3 regions of the Fusobacterium sp. IOR10 genome follow, and region 2 is predicted to be linked to each of the others. Evidence: riboswitches for the same ligand, from Rfam matches in the RefSeq annotation. Region 2 holds a riboswitch; each other region holds the start of a gene.
What was found. Region 2 has a riboswitch for S-adenosylmethionine ahead of metF (methylenetetrahydrofolate reductase [NAD(P)H]). Riboswitches for the same ligand answer to the same signal wherever they lie in the genome.
Positions count from the first base shown of each region.

Region 1 (6,067 bases), on a different contig from region 2:
AAAAACAAAAATTAATGCTGATATTTTATTTTTTAAAGTTATCCCTCTCTTTTCCTTATAATCCTTTATATATCCACCAAAAAATTTATTTTCTGTTAAATATTTATAAAATTTATCAGAAGACTTGCTAAAGCAATAACAACTAACAAGTAAAAAAGGTGTTGTTGGCAAAAGAGGTAGAACTATTCCTACAAACCCTAATACCAAAAAAATTATTCCAACTATAAATAATAATTTTTTCATAATTATTTTCCTTTTTCTAAATTTATAATCATTTTTACAACTTCAGCAGTTATGCTATTCCCCCAAAAAACTCCATCTATTGTATAAGTATAACTTGAATCTGATATTTCAATTAATCCTTTTTCTTCCATATTCTGTAGCAATTTATAAACTTCCCTGTAATGACATCCTGATAAATTCTGTATTTCAGAAAGATTAACACTTTTAAACTGCATAATACCTGAAAGTTTTTTTAAATTATATTTAAATTCAGAATCTCTAGAATAAAAAGAAACCATCCTGTTTAAGTTATAATATTCAATATCTTCAACTCTTCCCCCTGAACCATTTCCAATGGCAAGTAAATTTTTGCATCTATTAATATTATCTATATATTTATATTGGTCCTTTCCATTTGATATTTTAGTATGTTCCAACACCTTGTATCCATTGTTTAAGGTTATCTCTAAAAATCTATTATGCAGTTCCATATCCCTTTTTAAACTATATTTAAAAAAGATTTTATCCTCTGCCCTTTCTTTGGCAATTTTAGATCCCCCTTGTATCATAAGAGAATAGAAACTAGAACTATCAACTTTTAGTTCACATAAAATTTTTGCATCCTCTTCTAATTCTTCTAAAGTTTCCCCAGGATAATTATAAATAATATCTATGCACAAAAGCCCATTAAAGTTTTCTTTAATTTCTTTTAATTTCTTAATAACAGTTTCTTTATCATAAGTTCTATTTAATAATTTTCTTCCTCTATTTGAAAAAGTTTGTACACCAATACTTATTCTATTTACCCCATACTTTTCCATAATTTTTAATTTCTCTATACTTAAATTATGAATAGTACTTTCAAAGGTTATTTCACAATCCTTTGAAAATTTAAAATTTTTCTTCAATGCAACAAGAATTTTTTCAAGTTCCTCTTCCTTGTAAACAGTTGGAGTTCCTCCACCAAAAAATACAACTGAAATTTCATTTCCCTTAACATATTTTCTTTCTCCATATTTTTCAAATTCTTTACAAAGATAATTAGCATAGTCTCCTAAGCCCTTATTTATTTGTTTTCTATTCATGTTACAAAAGGAACAAATTTTATCACAATAGGGAGTATGCACATATATTCCACACTGATTATCACTAGGTTCTGAATTTAATATTTTATTAAATCCAATACTGGTACCTATATTTCTTTTTAACAAATTATCAATTATATTTTTTACCTCATGATGGGATTTATACCTAACTTCAAACATTTTCCTCTCCTTAAATATTAATGAAAATAATAATAAAATTTAGTTAGCCTAAACTAACTTCATTTAGAATACTACGTTTATGGAATCTTGTCAAATGTTTTATGTGACGAATACTTTGACATTCTAATTAAATTGTGACTTATTCATTGTAGTATGAGCTCCTTTATGTGATTTTTGTGTGATTTTAAAAAAATTTCAATTATTAATAGTATAATATTTTTAAAATATAATTTGATACACTAAATATTAGAGTGTCTCAATTTGAGGAGGAAAGATGAAAAAAAGTTTGTTATTGTTTTATTTAGCTTTGTCTGCTTGTGCTATAGCTAATGATGTTACTTTGGGAAAAAGTATTATTAACCCTGATTATATAGAAGTTGAAAAATTAAAATCAACTAAAAATGTAATTGTAATTGATGAAAAGGATATTGCTGAAAAGGGTTATCAAAATGTATCTGAAATTTTAGATGATATTCCTGGAGTAACTGTTGGAACAAGTGGATGGGGAGAGATTGATATTAGAGGTCAAGGGGAAGGGGAAGCTGCTAAAAATATCCAAGTTTTAGTTGATGGCGCCCCTATTACTCTTTTATTAAATCATCCTTATACAGCTAATTATGATATTGTTCCTGTGGAACAAATTGAAAAAATTGAAGTTATCCCTGGAGGAGGTTCTGTTCTTTATGGTAATGGTACTGTTGGGGGAGTTATCAATATTACAACTAATTTAAAATCCATGGAAAAGCCTAAAAACAAAGTTGGTTATGAATTTACCATAGACCAAGAAAAAAGATATTATGCTAATATTGGGGAAAAAATAAATGATAATTTAACAGTTCAATTAAACTATTCTAAAAGTGAAAAGGATTGGTATTTTGTAGATACCTTTGACAACACTGAATATTTTTCTGGAGGCTTTAACTATAAAATAAGTGATAAACAAGCTGTAGCCTTAAAATATAGCCGTTTTGAGGAAGATGGGAAGTTTATTAAAACAGTTAAAAGTGGAAATCTTAAAAATTATGGTAGAGACTATCGCCCTGATACTAGCCTAGTTACAGTTGGAATTGATGAAAATAAGGAAAAAATAAAGAAAAGAATCAGTGGATATAATATTGCTGATAGGTTAGAGGAAAATTGGAAGGGAAGTTATTCTTTAAATATTAGTGATAACCTTGACTTATCAGTTGATGCCTTTCACAATGAGGGATATTTTAAAAATAATCCCTATGAATATGAAAGTGATCAGAAAATTGAGCAAAAAACTGATGGAATAAAGGCTAAACTAAACTACAAGTACACTGAAAAAAATAATATATTATTTGGTTTAGACTATTTCAAACAAAATGCAAGTATTAATTATGACGATATTACATCTAGAAAAGTTAGCAGTGGAGATGTTCCTGATATTAGTGCTGGGGAAAGTGTTGATAAATATGGATACATAGTTAACAAAGATGGAAATGACACTTACAAAGCTGACCAATTAAATTTTGATTATGAAAGATATGTTAAGGCCCTTTATTTCTTAAATATTTTCAAATACAAAAATTTAGAATTTACCCAAGGAGCTAGGTTTGATAGAACAGATTGGAGTACCTTTAAAAAAGCTGCTGGTGGTTGGGGAGTTCTAAATGGAACTAGTCATAGGGACAACTGGAACTATGAACTATCTGCTGGATATAACTATAGAGATACTGGTAAAATTTATGCTAGGTATGAAAGAGGTTTCACTGGACCAGATGGAATGGAAATAACAGATAGGGTCTATATAAATGGTGAAAAAGCAACTGTACTTACAAATGCAGAGGATGAAATTTTTGATATTTATGAAGTTGGATTAAGGGACTATGTTTTAGGTTCTGCCTTTAATTTAACACTTTTCTATAATGAAACTGATAACCAAATGGATAGATTCTATCATTTTTCAAATGGTCATTTAAATATGATAACTGACAATTTATACAAAACTCATAGATATGGGCTAGAAACATCCCTTAGTCAAAAAATTGGAAAATTTTCCTTTGAAGAAAGTTATACTTATTTAATGGGAAAATCAGATTACAACAATAAAGGAAAAGAGCTTAAAGGGGAAGTTTCCCTAGTTGATTCTGGACTTAAAAAAGTTCCAAAACATAATATTATGTTAAGTGGTAATTATAATTTCACAGATAATTTCTCTGGAGGTCTTACTTGGAAATATACAGGTTCTTATAATAATTTTACAAAGGAAACTAGCAGTGAAGATGGAATTGTTAAATCAAATACTGTTGTTGATCTATCCTTAAAATATAATCATCCAAATGGGATGAGTATTTATGGGGGAATAAATAATTTGTTTAATGAAGAATATTTTGGATATGTTAGTGGTAGCGGTAGCTATACCTATGTTATCCCTCAAGAAAAAAGATCATTCTATGCTGGATTTAGCTATATTTTCTAAATTAAAATTATTTAATTTATTGACAAATTTTTTCATTTGTTGTATCATAAGTGAAATTAAATATCCATCAAGAGAAACTGAGGGACTGGCCCGATGATGTTTCAGCAACCTATTTTATATGTGGTGCTAATTCCAGATAGATGAAAATCACTAATTTTAATATAGTGGCTCTATTACTTGATGGATGGTAATAGAGCCTTTTTTTATTTAGGAGGAAACTTATGACAAATTTAAAAAACAAGGGAATTGGAACAATATCAATACATGGAGGAAGCAAAAAAAATGCCTTTGGAGCCCTAACTACACCTATATTCCAAAGTTCAACTTTTATATTTGATTCTGCTGAACAAGGGGGAAGAAGATTTGCCCTAGAAGAAGATGGGTATATTTACGGTAGATTAGGTAATCCTACAGTTAGTGTTGTGGAAGAAAAATTAGCTCTACTTGAAAATGCTGAAGCTGGTCTTGGTACTGCCTCTGGAATGGGAGCAATCAGTTCTACATTTTGGACTTTCCTTAAAAGTGGAGATCATATAGTTACTGATAAAACTCTATATGGATGTGCCTTTGCCTTTTTAAATGCAGGTATTTCTAGATTTGGTGTTGAAGTTAGTTTTATAGATACATCTGATTTACAAGCTGTTAAAGATGCTATTAAACCTAATACTAAAATAATATATTTAGAAACTCCAACAAACCCAAATTTAAAAATAGTTGACATTGAAGCTATTGGTAAAATAGCTAAAAATTATGAAAATATTAAATTAATAGTTGATAATACCTTTGCATCTCCATATTGTCAAAACCTTTGGATTTAGGTGCAGACATAGTTGTTCACTCAGCTACAAAATATATTAATGGTCACGGAGACTTACTTGCAGGTTTTGTTCTTGGGAAAAAAGAAGATTTAGATCAAATTAGATTTGTTGGAATAAAGGATATGACTGGTGCAGTTTTAGCACCTGCAGAGGCTAGTTTAATAATCAGAGGTTTAAAAACTTTCCAAGTTAGAATGGAAAGACATTGTGAAAGTGCTCTAAAGGTTGCTAGATTTTTAGAAGGTCATCCTAAAATAAAAAAAGTATACTATCCTGGTCTTGAATCTCACAAGGGATATGAAATTGCTAAAAAACAAATGATAAACTTTGGTGGAACTCTAGCCTTTGAATTACAAGGGGGATTTGAAGCTGGTAAAAAGCTTTTAAATACAGTTGAACTTTGTACCCTTGCTGTTAGTCTTGGATGTACTGAAACATTAATTGAGCATCCTGCTTCAATGACTCACTCTCCATACACTAAGGAAGAGCTTAAGGCTGCTGGACTTGATGAGGGGCTAGTTAGACTGTCTGTTGGTCTTGAAGACATAGAAGATATTATTGAAGATTTAGAAACTGCATTAAAAAATTTATAATATATATATAAAAGTCGTACTAGATTCTAGTACGACTACCACCATTTTTTCTTTTTAAAATAAATTATCATAATCACTATTATTAATAGCATAACACCTAAAGTGTAAAAATATCCATTTGGATTTTCTAGCTCAGGCATATGTTTAAAGTTCATTCCATATAACCCTGTTAAAAAACTAAGGGGAATGAATATTGTTGAAATAATTGTAAGGATTTTCATAACACTGTTCATATTATTATTAACAGTTGTGTAGTATATTTGTAAAAGTTCTGAAGAATCAGAAGTTAAACTGTCCACAGAAGAACATATACTTGTAATATGGTCATATAAATCCCTAAAATAATTTTTCAAATCCTTTCCAAAATAATTTAAAACCTCTTCATTAAAGAACTTGAGATTTATCTCCCTCATTGAATAGGTTATCTTCTTTAAACCAAGGGCTTCTCTTTTTAGATACAGTATTTCTTCTAAATACTCCTCTTTAAATTTCTTTAAAATATTGTATTCCATAGTACCTACCTTGCCATTTATAGAATCAATTATTTCAAAATAATTATCAAATAAGTTATCTATTATAGCATAAGAAAGATATCTAATACCTCTTTTTACAATTTTAGAATTAGGTGTTTCCAATCTTTTTTTTATTGAAGCAAATATATCCTTGGAATTTTCTTGAAAGGTAATTAAAACCTTCCCTACTAAAATAAAAGAAACTTGGTCATAA
Region 1 covers NZ_WJWY01000008.1:68,754-74,820, forward strand. Annotated here, with positions in the region: gene GIL12_RS03545 (YbaN family protein) at 1-243, opposite strand, end outside; gene GIL12_RS03550 (coproporphyrinogen-III oxidase family protein) at 246-1,487, opposite strand; gene GIL12_RS03555 (TonB-dependent receptor) at 1,762-3,930, shown strand; SAM riboswitch class I at 3,992-4,077, shown strand; partial or broken gene megL (methionine gamma-lyase) at 4,152-5,341, shown strand; gene corA (magnesium/cobalt transporter CorA) at 5,377-6,067, opposite strand, start outside.
Region 1: another riboswitch for S-adenosylmethionine. It lies ahead of megL (methionine gamma-lyase); the one in region 2 lies ahead of metF (methylenetetrahydrofolate reductase [NAD(P)H]).

Region 2 (6,067 bases):
AAAATATAAAGGGACAAAGTATTGCAATTTTAAGTTATATCACACCTATTTTTGCAGTTTTAATATCTGTTTTTTACTTAAAAGAGCCTATGAATATTTTCCAAATAGCTGGAGGTATTTTAATTTTAATCTCAACATTTGTAGCTGAACAAGTTGAGATTAAATAAAATAAAATATAATCAAATGATAGCTTTAGGTTTAAAAATAAAAGCTATCATTTGAAGAAAAATAAAAACCGCAAACACTAGTTAAAGGATACATTGAAAAATTCTCAGTTAAAATAGCATCTGTTTTCTCACTATCTAAAATATCAAAGACTACTCTTTTTAATGAATGATCTGGTATAGAATTATAACCTATAGCAGGTCTTATATTAATTTCCCACATTCTTTCACTTATATAATCTTGAAGATATTTAGAAGAACTTTCTGCTGCCTCCATTAATATTAAATTTTCTATTATTTTTTCGTATATTTTTTCTTGGAAAATATTACTCTTTACACTAATTAAAAACGCCCCTATATAATCTTTTTCGTTTAAAAAATCACTTAATGAAACCTTTGTGTTTTTATAACTAGATTTTACAAAATTAATTTTTGTTTCTTGTCCTTGGGCTAATATTTTAACTTGATCATTTTCTAGATTTTTTTCACAATTAAAAATTCCAAAGGTGGCTTTAGCAACAACTTTTTTTTCTTTCATAACATTGAAAATTTTCCTTATTTCTTCCAAGGTTTCCCTCTCAACCTTTGTTTTTCTAACTTTTAAATTTTCAAGAACAAAATTCCAATTTATATGCTTTTCTAATTTTTCTATAGGAATTTCCAAATAAAATTTTCCAAGGTTTTTAGGAACCTTTAACTTATTTTCGTATTTTTCTCTAACTTCACAAACTGGTTTTTTCATCTTTTTATTTTCATAATATGCTTCACTTAATTTTTTTAGTTCCTCATTTTTTTCAAATAAATATTTTTCTTTTTCTAGAGTATTTCCACAAATTTTAGAGACTAAAGAAAGTGTATCTAGAGCATCTGTAACATGAACTACTTTTTTTTCATAAAGAGGCTCTAGTTTTAATGCTGTATGAAGTTTTGATGTTGTGGCTCCTGCTACAAGTATTGGTATATTCATATTATTTTCATTAAAAAGCTTCAGAACTTTTTCCATTTCTTTTAAAGAAGGACTTATTAAACCACTTAATGTTACCACATCTGCATTAATTTCAACTGCTTTTTTATAAATTTCATCCTTAGAAACCATCACCCCTAAATCAAAAATTTCAAACCCATTACATTTTAAAACAGTGCCCACTATGTTCTTACCTATATCATGAACGTCTCCTGCCACTGTTGCCATTACAACCTTACCTTTAGATGTTACTTTTTCATTACGAGCAAGTAGGGGTGTTAATATATCAATAGCATTATTCATAACAGTTGCTGAACGTATTAGTTGTGGCAGATACAATTCACCTACTTCAAACATTTTTCCAACTTCTTCCATTCCACTCATTAATATTTCTTGAATTATAGTTAAAGGGGAATATTTTTTTAAAGCCTCTGCAATATCCTCTTGAAAAGTTGTACTTCCACCATAGATAAGTGCTTGTTTAATTTTACTTTCACAATCTTCTAATACAACTTTAGATTTCTTTACTTCGTTCTTTTTTAATGATAGAGTAAGTACATCATCTAATGAGTTTTCCTCTCCTAATATTAGAGACTCTATTATCCTTATCTCTTCCTCTGATAAAGCTGGAGCTTTTTCCCCTGGATTCATTATTGCAAAATTCATTCCAATTTTTTTAGCCCTATCTATGAACAATTTATGAATTGAAGCTCTCAATGAATTGTTCCCTCTAAAAGCAAAGGATAAATTACTAAGTCCTCCTACAATTCCAACAGGACCTAGATTATCTCTAATCCACTTAATTGTATTTAAATAATGCACCCCATTAAACCTATCACTTTCACTTCCTGTACCTATTGTTAAAATATTAGGATCAAATATTATTTCTGAATCTTCAAATCCTAATCTTTTTAATATTTTATACTCCCTTTCTATTATTTCAATTTTTCTTTCAAAATTAACCCCTTGACCTTTTTCATCAAAAGCCATAGCTACAACAGAGGCTCCATATTTTTTTATAATCAAAGCTTTTTCTATAAATTTTTCTTCCCCTTCTTTTAAACTAATGGAATTGATAATGGATTTTCCAGCAGTACTCTTAAGGGCTATCTCAATGGTTTTAAACTCTGAAGAATCAATCATTAATGGATATTTGGAAACTAAGGGATCATTTTGTAAAACCTTTAAATACTTTTCCATTTCAAGGGAAGAGTCAAGTAATCCATCATCTAAATTAATATCCAAAATATTTGCTCCATTTTTTATTTGATTTCTAGCTATCTCCAATGCTTTTATATAATTTTCTTCCTCTATTAATCTTTTGAAAAGTTTAGAACCTGCAACATTGTTTCTTTCTCCAACTGGAGAAAACTTACCTTTAAAATCATAAATTTCATTTCCAGATAAAATATAATTATGTTTTTTTTCTAGATTAAACTTTCTTGGCTCTTTATTCTTTGTGGCAGAAACTATTTCTTTAATGTGTTCAAAGCTAGTTCCACAACATCCACCTACAATATTTAAATGCTTCCCATCAATAAGTTCTCTTAGATAAGATACTGTTATTTGAGGAGTTTCATTGTATTTTCCCTCTTCATTTGGAAGACCTGCATTTGGATATAATGAAATAGGTTTATCTACAAATTTTCCTAATTTCTTTATAAGAGGAATTAAATCCTTTGCACCAAAAGAACAATTTAAACCAAAGGATATAATTGATTTTCTATCAAGGGCCACTGCTAAAGACTCCATGCTTTGTCCTGATAATAATTTTCCTTGTTTATTAACAGTCATTGAAATCATAATTGGTAAATTTATATTTTTGTATGCAAATACTTCCTCTGCAGCTAAAAGAGCTGCCTTTGCATTAAGTCCATCGAAAATAGTTTCTATTAAAACTATATCTATCCCCCCATTAACAAGTCCTAAAATTTGCTCATAATAGATTTCTTTTAAATAATCAAAAGTTAAGCTTCTTTCGTATGGAATATTTCCAACAGGTATTGAAAGACTTTTACTTGTTGGGCCTATTGACCCTGCTATAAATATTTTTTTCTTGTATTTTTCAAAAAATTTTGTTGTTGCTTCCTTTGCTAAAGCAGCGCTTTTCTTTGCTATTTCATATGCTTTTTCTTGAAGATTATATTCCCCTAATGAAATTCTATTTGCATTAAAAGAATTTGTCTCTATTATGTCTGCCCCAGCTTCCATGTATTTAAAATGAATATCTTTAATAATACTAGGGTTTGTTATATTTAAAATTTCATTGCAACCTTTTAAAAATGTTTTGTGATTTTTAAATGCTTCTCCTTTGAAATCTTCCTCTGTTAAATTATAGTTTTGTATTTCTGTCCCTGTTGCCCCATCAAGAACTAGTATTTTATTTTTTAATTTATCAAACATAATTACCTCCTAAAATGTTTCTCTTATTCTAGCAATATTTTCCATTATTTTCTTGGCAATTTCAGGCTTATTCATTGTGTATATATGAACTCCCTTAACATCTGAAGCAATTAGTTCAATTATTTGTTCTGTTGCATACCCAATTCCAGCTTCCTTTAAAGCCTCTGGATTGTCCTCATACTTATCTAATATTCTTTGAAGTTTTGGAGGAATTTTCGCTCCACAAAGAGATGTTATTTTTTTTATTTGCTTACTATTTGTAATTGGTATTATACCTGCTATAACTGGAATATTAATTTCCAACTTCTTTAATTTTTCTAAAAATTCAAAGAAATTATTATTGTCAAAAAACATTTGTGAAATTAAAAAATCTGTTCCTGATTCAACTTTCTTCTTTAAATTAAATAAGTCCAACAAATCATTATTTTCTTGATGAGTTTCTGAATAAACTGCTCCTCCAATACAATATTTATCCTTTAACTTTAAAAAATCAACTAAATCACTTGCATATTTAAAATCTCCCTTATCTAAATTTAAATATTCCTTTGGAGGATCTCCTCTTAAAGCTAAAATATTTTCAATATTATATTTTTCAAAGTCTTTTAATACATGTTCAATTTCTTTTTTGCTTGCTCCTATACAAGTTAAATGTGCCAATGAACAAATATTTTTACTTTGAATTTTTTCTGCAATTTCTGCTGTTTTTCTCATTCCTGATCCATTAGCTCCATAAGTTACACTTATAAAATCTGGACCAAGTTCTGATAATTTATCTATAACAGAGTAAACTTCTTCCAAAGAATAATATTTATTTGGTGGAAAAACTTCAAAGGATATAGTTGTCTTTTTTTTCTCAAATATTTCTTTTATTTTCATCTTTTCTCTCCCTTATAATAAAAAATCCTCACATCTTTTGATAGATGTGAGGAGTCTCATATGATATATTCGCCATCTATCAGGAATTAGCACCACACTTCTTTCAAAGTAGGTTGCTGAAGTCTCTTCGGGCCTGTCCCTCAACTTCTCTATATGGTATTTAATTTAAAACATTCTATCACAATGAATTATCAAAGTCAATTCTTTACAATTAATTTTGTAATATGACTTTCTTGATGTATAATACATATATAGATATTATTTTGATTTAAGGAGGATTTTTATGAAAAATTTTAAGCTATCTAAATTTATTTTATGCCTATTAATACCCACTCTTTTTGGAGGTATTTCAGGATTCTTTAATCAAAATTCAGTGGAGTTATATGAAAAACTTGTGCTTCCTGACTTTGCTCCCCCTTCATTTGTATTTCCACTAGTGTGGACTTTCCTTTATACTTTTATGGGAATAGGCCTTTATTTAATTCTTGAAAAAAGAAATCATAAATTAGCTGTAACTAGTTTTTATATTCAATTAACTTCTAATTTTATATGGCCATTTGTGTTTTTTAAATTTCATTTAATTGTTCCTGGTTTTTATTTACACATGTTCCTTTTATTAGCTGTTATATGGATGACTTTTAATTTCTTTAGATTAAATAAATTTGCAGGTATTTTACAAATACCTTATATTATTTGGTTAAGTTTTGCAGGATATTTAAATTATTATATTGTTTTACTCAATGCATAATTTTAGATATAAATAAAAAAAGATGAATCCTATATTTATAGAATTCATCTTTTTTATTGTTTACAGTATAATTATTTTTTACTTTGATTTCTTTTTTGTTTTTGATTTTGCAACTTTTTCTTCTAGAGATTTTCCTACTCTAAATTTAACAACTTTTTTTGCTTTTACTTGCATTTTTTCACCTGTTTGAGGGTTTCTAACTTCTCTTGCTGATCTTTCTGTTACTTCCCATTTACCCCAACCAACAAAACCTACTGAATTTCCTTTTTCTAAATTATCAGTTACAGTATCCAAAAATAAATTTACAAACTTTTCTGCATCTTTTTTTGCTATTTCGCCCTTTTCAGCAATATCCACTACAAACTCTTTTTTTGTCATAACCATCCTCCTAATAAATTATCTTAAGTATTACTATGGTTATAGCCCGTAAATGCTCTTTTGTAAAGCTTTTTTTCATTTTCTGTTAATTTATTTTAATAACTTTATATCCAGCTTCTTCAATAGTAGCTTTTAAAGTTTCATCTTTCACATTATCTAAAGCATTAAATGTTGCCATTTTACTTTCTAAATTAACAGACACATCTGTTACTCCTGAGATTCCATTTAATGCATCTGTAACATGTTTAACACAATGCATACAGCTCATTCCTTCTATTAATATTTCTTTTTTCATAATATCTCCTCCTATTTTAAATCTTTTTAATCTAAGTGCATTAGTTACAACAGATACAGAACTAAAACTCATAGCAGTACCTGCTATCATTGGATTTAATAATGGTCCTCCAAATAAATGTAATACTCCCATTGCAATTGGAATTCCTAAAACGTTATAACCAAATGCCCAAAATAAATTTTGTTTAATATTTTTAATAGTACTTCTACTAAGTAAAATAGCTGTAGGAACATCCATTA
Region 2 covers NZ_WJWY01000012.1:12,269-18,335, reverse strand. Annotated here, with positions in the region: gene GIL12_RS04895 (DMT family transporter) at 1-167, shown strand, start outside; gene GIL12_RS04890 (homocysteine S-methyltransferase family protein) at 199-3,531, opposite strand; gene metF (methylenetetrahydrofolate reductase [NAD(P)H]) at 3,541-4,407, opposite strand; SAM riboswitch class I at 4,461-4,567, opposite strand; gene GIL12_RS04880 (TspO/MBR family protein) at 4,691-5,155, shown strand; gene GIL12_RS04875 (HU family DNA-binding protein) at 5,234-5,533, opposite strand; gene GIL12_RS04870 (heavy metal translocating P-type ATPase) at 5,619-6,067, opposite strand, start outside.

Region 3 (6,067 bases), on a different contig from region 2:
TTTAATATGTTTTTCATAAATATTTCTCCTTCATTTTTTAATTTATTAAAACAATATTATCACAAAGATCATACATCTGTCAAATTTTTATTATATTTCATATTTCATTAGTTGCAATTAATTGTCTTTTTGTAGTAAAATATATTAATTATATTAATGTAAGGAGCAATCTATGATACAAATATTTGGAGTTAAAAGCTGCAATGATACAAAAAAAGCCATAAGATTTTTCAAAGATAGAAAAATTGATGTCCAATTTATCAATCTCAAAGAAAAAGAAATTTCAAAGGGAGAATTAAAGAGTATTACAAAAAATTTTGACATTGAAGATCTCCTTGATAGAGATGGAAAAGAGTTTAAAAAACGTAATTTAAAATACTATGTATTTGATACTTTGGAATTATTAATAGAATCACCTATCCTTTTTAAAACACCTATTCTAAGGAAAAAAGATAAGGTTACCATAGGATATAAACCTGAAATATGGAAAGAATGGATAAAATAATAAAAAACAGCTCAATATTTATAAATATTGAGCTGTTTTCTTTAATTACAAGTTGCTTTACTATCTAATTTTATTCCAAAAAAATATTTTTCAGCTATTCCTATAACAATTCCATTTATAGCAAAGGCTGGAACAAGTTCATATAAATATGCTCCGTAACCAACTGTTTTCCATAAGATTAAAGTTATTGTTCCAACTAACATTCCTGCAAAAACACTTCTCCAATTTAAATTTTTAATATAAAGAGTTGCAATAACTGCAGGACCAAATACTCCTCCAAATCCACCCCATGCATATGAAACCATTGCTAGTATTTTTGTTGATGGATTCATAGCCATTAAAGTAGCTATTGCTGATATTACTATTATTCCAAATCTTCCTGTCCACATTATTTCTTTTTCTGTTGCACCTTTTTTTATAAATTTATAAAAATCTTCTGATAAAGTTGAAGATGATACTAATAACTGAGAATCAATTGTTGACATTATTGCTGAAAGAATTGCTGCAAGTAATATTCCACCAATCCATGGATTAAATAATTTTGTAATCATATATATGAATACTTTTTCAGAATCTCCACCAATTTGACTAACATCTTTAAATACAGCTATACCAGTTATCCCAATTGCCATAGCCCCTGCTAATGAAATAACTACCCATATCATTGCTATTTTTCTAGCTTGTGTTAATTCTTTTAATCCCTTAACACTCATAAATCTTGATAATATATGTGGTTGTCCAAAATACCCAAGTCCCCAAGCAAGAGAAGAAATTATTGCAAGTGTTCCAATGTTTCCAGATTCAAATATATTTAAAGAAATATCTCTAGCTTGTGCTGCCATTTGTATTTCTGCAACTCCTCCACCTTTAACATAAGCAAATCCTGGTACAATTAGTATTGCTAGAAACATTAGACTTCCTTGGAAAAAATCTGTCCAGCAACAAGCTAAATATCCTCCCATAAAAGTATAGAAAACTATTGTTCCAACTCCTATGAAAACAGCAACCTTATAATCTATTCCTAAAATACTTTCAAATAATTTCCCAGAAGCAACAAGACCTGAAGCTGCATAAATTGTAAAAAAGAATAATACTATAATAGCTGAATATATTCTAATTGTTCCTGTTTTATCACCTAATTTTTTACTTAAAAAATTAGGCAAAGTCATTGTTTGTGTTTCTTCTGTTTGAACTCTTAATTTTGGAGCAACATATTTCCAATTAAGATAAGTTCCAACTCCAAGACCAATTACAACCCATATCTGTGACATTCCTGCTGAGTATACTGCTCCAGGTAAACCCATAAGAAGCCATCCACTCATATCACTTGCTTGAGCTGATAGGGCAGTTACCCAAGAACCCATCCCTCTTCCGCCTATTAAATAATCCTCTGCACTTTCTGTCTTCCTGTAGAAATAAATTCCAACTCCCACTAAAAATATTAAGTATACTACAAATGTTATCATTGTTTCCGTTGTCATCATTTTCCCCTCCATTTTTTAGTTAAACCTACAATAAATGTTACTTACATTTTTTAATTTTATATGAGTTCCCGGGGACTTTAATTAATTTCATAATTCAACTCCTTTATATTAATATTTTTTAAATAAAATAAAAAAACCATTTAATGCATCTTAATGCAGTTAAATGGCTTTATCTTATAAAGAAAAATTCTCTTTAGCATAGCTCAATTCCACATTAGATACAAATCCAAATTTTCAGCTTAAAATGGACTTATATCTATGACTTTCATCACACACACAAATCCTAATTAGGAACCATGGGGTTATGAAATTTTACTGTGATTGCTAATTTTTTCATGAATCTCTCCTTCTAATCTAAAATTTAATTTAAGTTTATTGTACCTATTTTTTAGATAAATGTCAATATTTTTTTGATTTTGCATTTTATAACTAGACTATACTTGGAATAAAGATTATAATATAACCACGAACTAAATTTAGTATTGGAGGCTCAAAATGGAAAAGATAATTATAAAATGTCCTAAATGTAAAAAGAAAATGAGAGTTAGAAATAAAGTGGCTAAATATAAATGCCCTAGTTGTTCTCATATTTATAAATTAAATAGATTTAAACTTATCCTTTTAAATATCAAGGGATTCTTTGTTGGTTTTGTTGATACAGTAGTTAGTATTAAATCTAGTATCATTTATAAGTTTAAATCTATGGTTTCAACTTATAAGTATATGAGTAAAGTTAGAAAAAATATGAGGTCTAATCCCAACTGGTCTAATTATCATAGAGAACAAAGAGAAATGAAAAATGCAAACAAACGTTCTTTTAAAGATATCTTTAAAAGAAAAAAATAAAAAAATGTTTGACAAAAGAAAGAAATTAGTATATTATTATTTCAACTAAATATCCATCAAGAGAAACTGAGGGACTGGCCCTTTGAAGTTTCAGCAACCTGCTAATATAGTGTGGTGCTAATTCCAGACAGATGGCGATGACCAAAAATCGTTGAACCCAATCTTTAAAACTTGATGAATATAGTTTTAAAGATTTTTTTTTATAAAATTTATACAATTAAGAAAGGAGCACTACATGATACGTATACAAAATGTTAATAAAACTTATCCCAATAATTTCATTGCAGTTAAAAATGTTAGTTTAAATATCAAAAGAGGTGACATATTTGGTGTTATTGGTTTAAGTGGAGCTGGAAAATCTTCTTTAATTAGACTTTTAAATAGATTAGAAGAGCCTACAAGTGGAAAAATTATTATTGATGGAACTGATATTACTTCTTTAAATAAAAAAGAATTACTAGAAAAAAGAAAAAAAATAGGAATGATATTTCAACATTTTAATCTTTTATCATCTAGAACAGTTTCAGAAAATATTGCTTTTTCTTTGGAAATAGCCAAATTAGAAAAATCAAAAATTAAATCAAGAGTTACTGAATTACTAGAACTTGTTGAACTTTCTGATAAAAAAGATTCTTATCCTAGTCAGCTAAGTGGAGGACAAAAGCAAAGGGTAGCAATAGCTAGAGCTCTTGCAAATAATCCTAAAATTTTATTATCAGATGAAGCAACTTCTGCTCTAGATCCTAAGACAACTAAATCAATTTTGGAGCTTATTAGAAATATTCAAAGTAAACTTGAACTTACAGTAGTTATGATAACCCATCAAATGGAAGTTATAAGAGATATTTGTAATAAAGTTGCTGTAATGTCCCATGGAGAAATTGTGGAAACTGGAGGAGTTCATCATATATTTTCTAATCCTAAAACAGAAACTACCAAGGAACTTATATCGTATCTTCCAAATAATGAAGAATCAACAGCTTCTTTAATGGAAACTAAGGGAAGTATGTTGATTAAAGTAAATTTTCTAGGTTCAATTTCAAAGGATCCAATTATTTCAAGAGCAATTAAAAAGTTTGACATTGACTTTAGTATAATCGGTGGTTCCATAGAAAATCTTTCTACTATGAAAGTTGGACATTTGTACGTTGAGCTTTCTGGAGATTTTAATGAACAAAAATTAGCTATAGACTGGTTAAGGGAAGAAGGAGTTATTGTGGAGGTGATATATAATGGTCTTTAATATGATTTTTAATTCTACTTTGGAAACTTTATACATGGTATTATTATCAGCTATATTTTCTTTAGTTATTGGTTTTCCAATAGGAATACTACTAGTTATTACAAAGGAAGGAAATATATGGGAAAAAAGAAAACTAAATCAAATTTTAGAATTTATTATTAATACTCTTAGATCTTTTCCCTTTATTATTTTAATGATATGTTTATTTCCCCTATCTAGACTAATCGTGGGGACAACAATAGGAGTTAATGCTGCTATTGTACCTCTTTCAATATCTGCTGCACCATTTGTAGCTAGAATCGTTGAGGGGGCTTTAAATGAAATTGATAAAGGTTTAATTGAAGCTAGTTCCAGTATGGGAGCAAATAATCTAACTATAATATTTAAAGTTATGATTCCTGAGACGCTTCCCCATCTTATTCATGGAATTACTGTAACTATAATTAGTCTTATTGGTTATTCTGCCATGGCTGGAACTATAGGAGCTGGAGGTCTTGGAGATTTAGCCATAAGATTTGGATATCAAAGATTTAAAGTTGATATTATGATTTATGCTGTTATTGTAATTATTATTTTAGTTCAATTAATACAAAGTTTAGGAAACTATCTTGTGGCCAAAACAAAAAAAAATAGATAATAAATATATAAGGGAGATGAATATTATGACAAAAACATTTAAAAAATTATTATTAACAGGAGTTAACCTATTACTTCTAAGTCAACTATCTTTTGGAAACACTATCTTAAGAGTTGGTGCTACACCTGTACCCCATGCTGAAATATTACAGGAAATTAAACCTGATTTAGCTAAAGAAGGGATTGATCTTAAAATAATTGAGTTCACTGATTATGTTACACCTAATTTAGCCCTTGCTGACAAAGATTTAGATGCTAACTTTTTCCAACATGTACCTTATTTGGATAAGTTTAAAAAGGAAAGAAATTTAAAACTTTCTTCTGCTGGAAATGTTCACCTTGAGCCTCTTGGACTTTATTCTAAAAAGCATAAATCTTTATCTGAGCTTAATAAAAAAGATACAGTGGCTATACCAAATGATCCATCAAATGGAGGAAGAGCTTTAATACTTCTTCATAACAAAGGAATTATTACATTAAAAGATCCTACTAATCTTTATTCTACAGAATTTGATATTATTAAAAATCCTAAAAAATTAAAATTCAAATCTTTAGAGGCTGCTCAATTACCTCGTGTTTTAGATGATGTTGATTTTGCTGTTATTAATACAAATTTTGTTATTGAAACTGGTTTATCACCTGAGAAAGATGCATTGTTAATTGAAGGAAAAGATTCTCCCTATGCTAATATCGTTGCTGTTAGAGATGAAGATTTAAATAAACCTGAAATAAAAAAATTAATGAAAGCTTTACAAAGTAAAAAAGTTAAAAAATTTATAAAGAAAAAATATAAAGGTGCTATTGTAACAGCATTCTAAAATGGAGGAAAATTATATGAAAAAATTATCATCATTATTAATATTAACAATTCTTAGCTCTCAGCTTATATTTGCCAATATTATTTTAAAAGTTGGAGCTAGCCCTGTCCCACATGGGGAAGTTTTAGAAAACATCAAACCTTTACTTAAAGAAAAGGGAATTGACCTTAAAATAATTGAATTTAATGAATATGTTACACCTAATTTAGCCCTTGCTAACAAGGATTTAGATGCTAACTTTTTCCAACATGTACCTTATTTAAATAAGTTTAAAAAAGAAAGACATTTAGAGCTTTCCCAAGTTGGAGATGTTTTAATTACACCTATATCTCTTTATTCTAAAAAACACAAATCTTTATCTGAACTTGATAAAAAAGATATAATTGCTATACCAAATGATCCATCAAATGGAGGAAGAGCTTTAATACTTCTTCATAACAATGGAATTATTACATTAAAAGATCCTACTAATCTTTATTCTACAGAATTTGATATTATTAAAAATCCTAAAAAATTAAAATTCAAATCTTTAGAA
Region 3 covers NZ_WJWY01000045.1:417-6,483, reverse strand. Annotated here, with positions in the region: gene GIL12_RS09460 (arsenate reductase family protein) at 173-505, shown strand; gene putP (sodium/proline symporter PutP) at 547-1,989, opposite strand; gene GIL12_RS09450 (hypothetical protein) at 2,485-2,835, shown strand; SAM riboswitch class I at 2,886-2,973, shown strand; gene GIL12_RS09445 (methionine ABC transporter ATP-binding protein) at 3,071-4,078, shown strand; gene GIL12_RS09440 (methionine ABC transporter permease) at 4,068-4,715, shown strand; gene GIL12_RS09435 (MetQ/NlpA family ABC transporter substrate-binding protein) at 4,741-5,532, shown strand; gene GIL12_RS09430 (MetQ/NlpA family ABC transporter substrate-binding protein) at 5,549-6,067, shown strand, end outside.
Region 3: another riboswitch for S-adenosylmethionine. It lies ahead of GIL12_RS09445 (methionine ABC transporter ATP-binding protein); the one in region 2 lies ahead of metF (methylenetetrahydrofolate reductase [NAD(P)H]).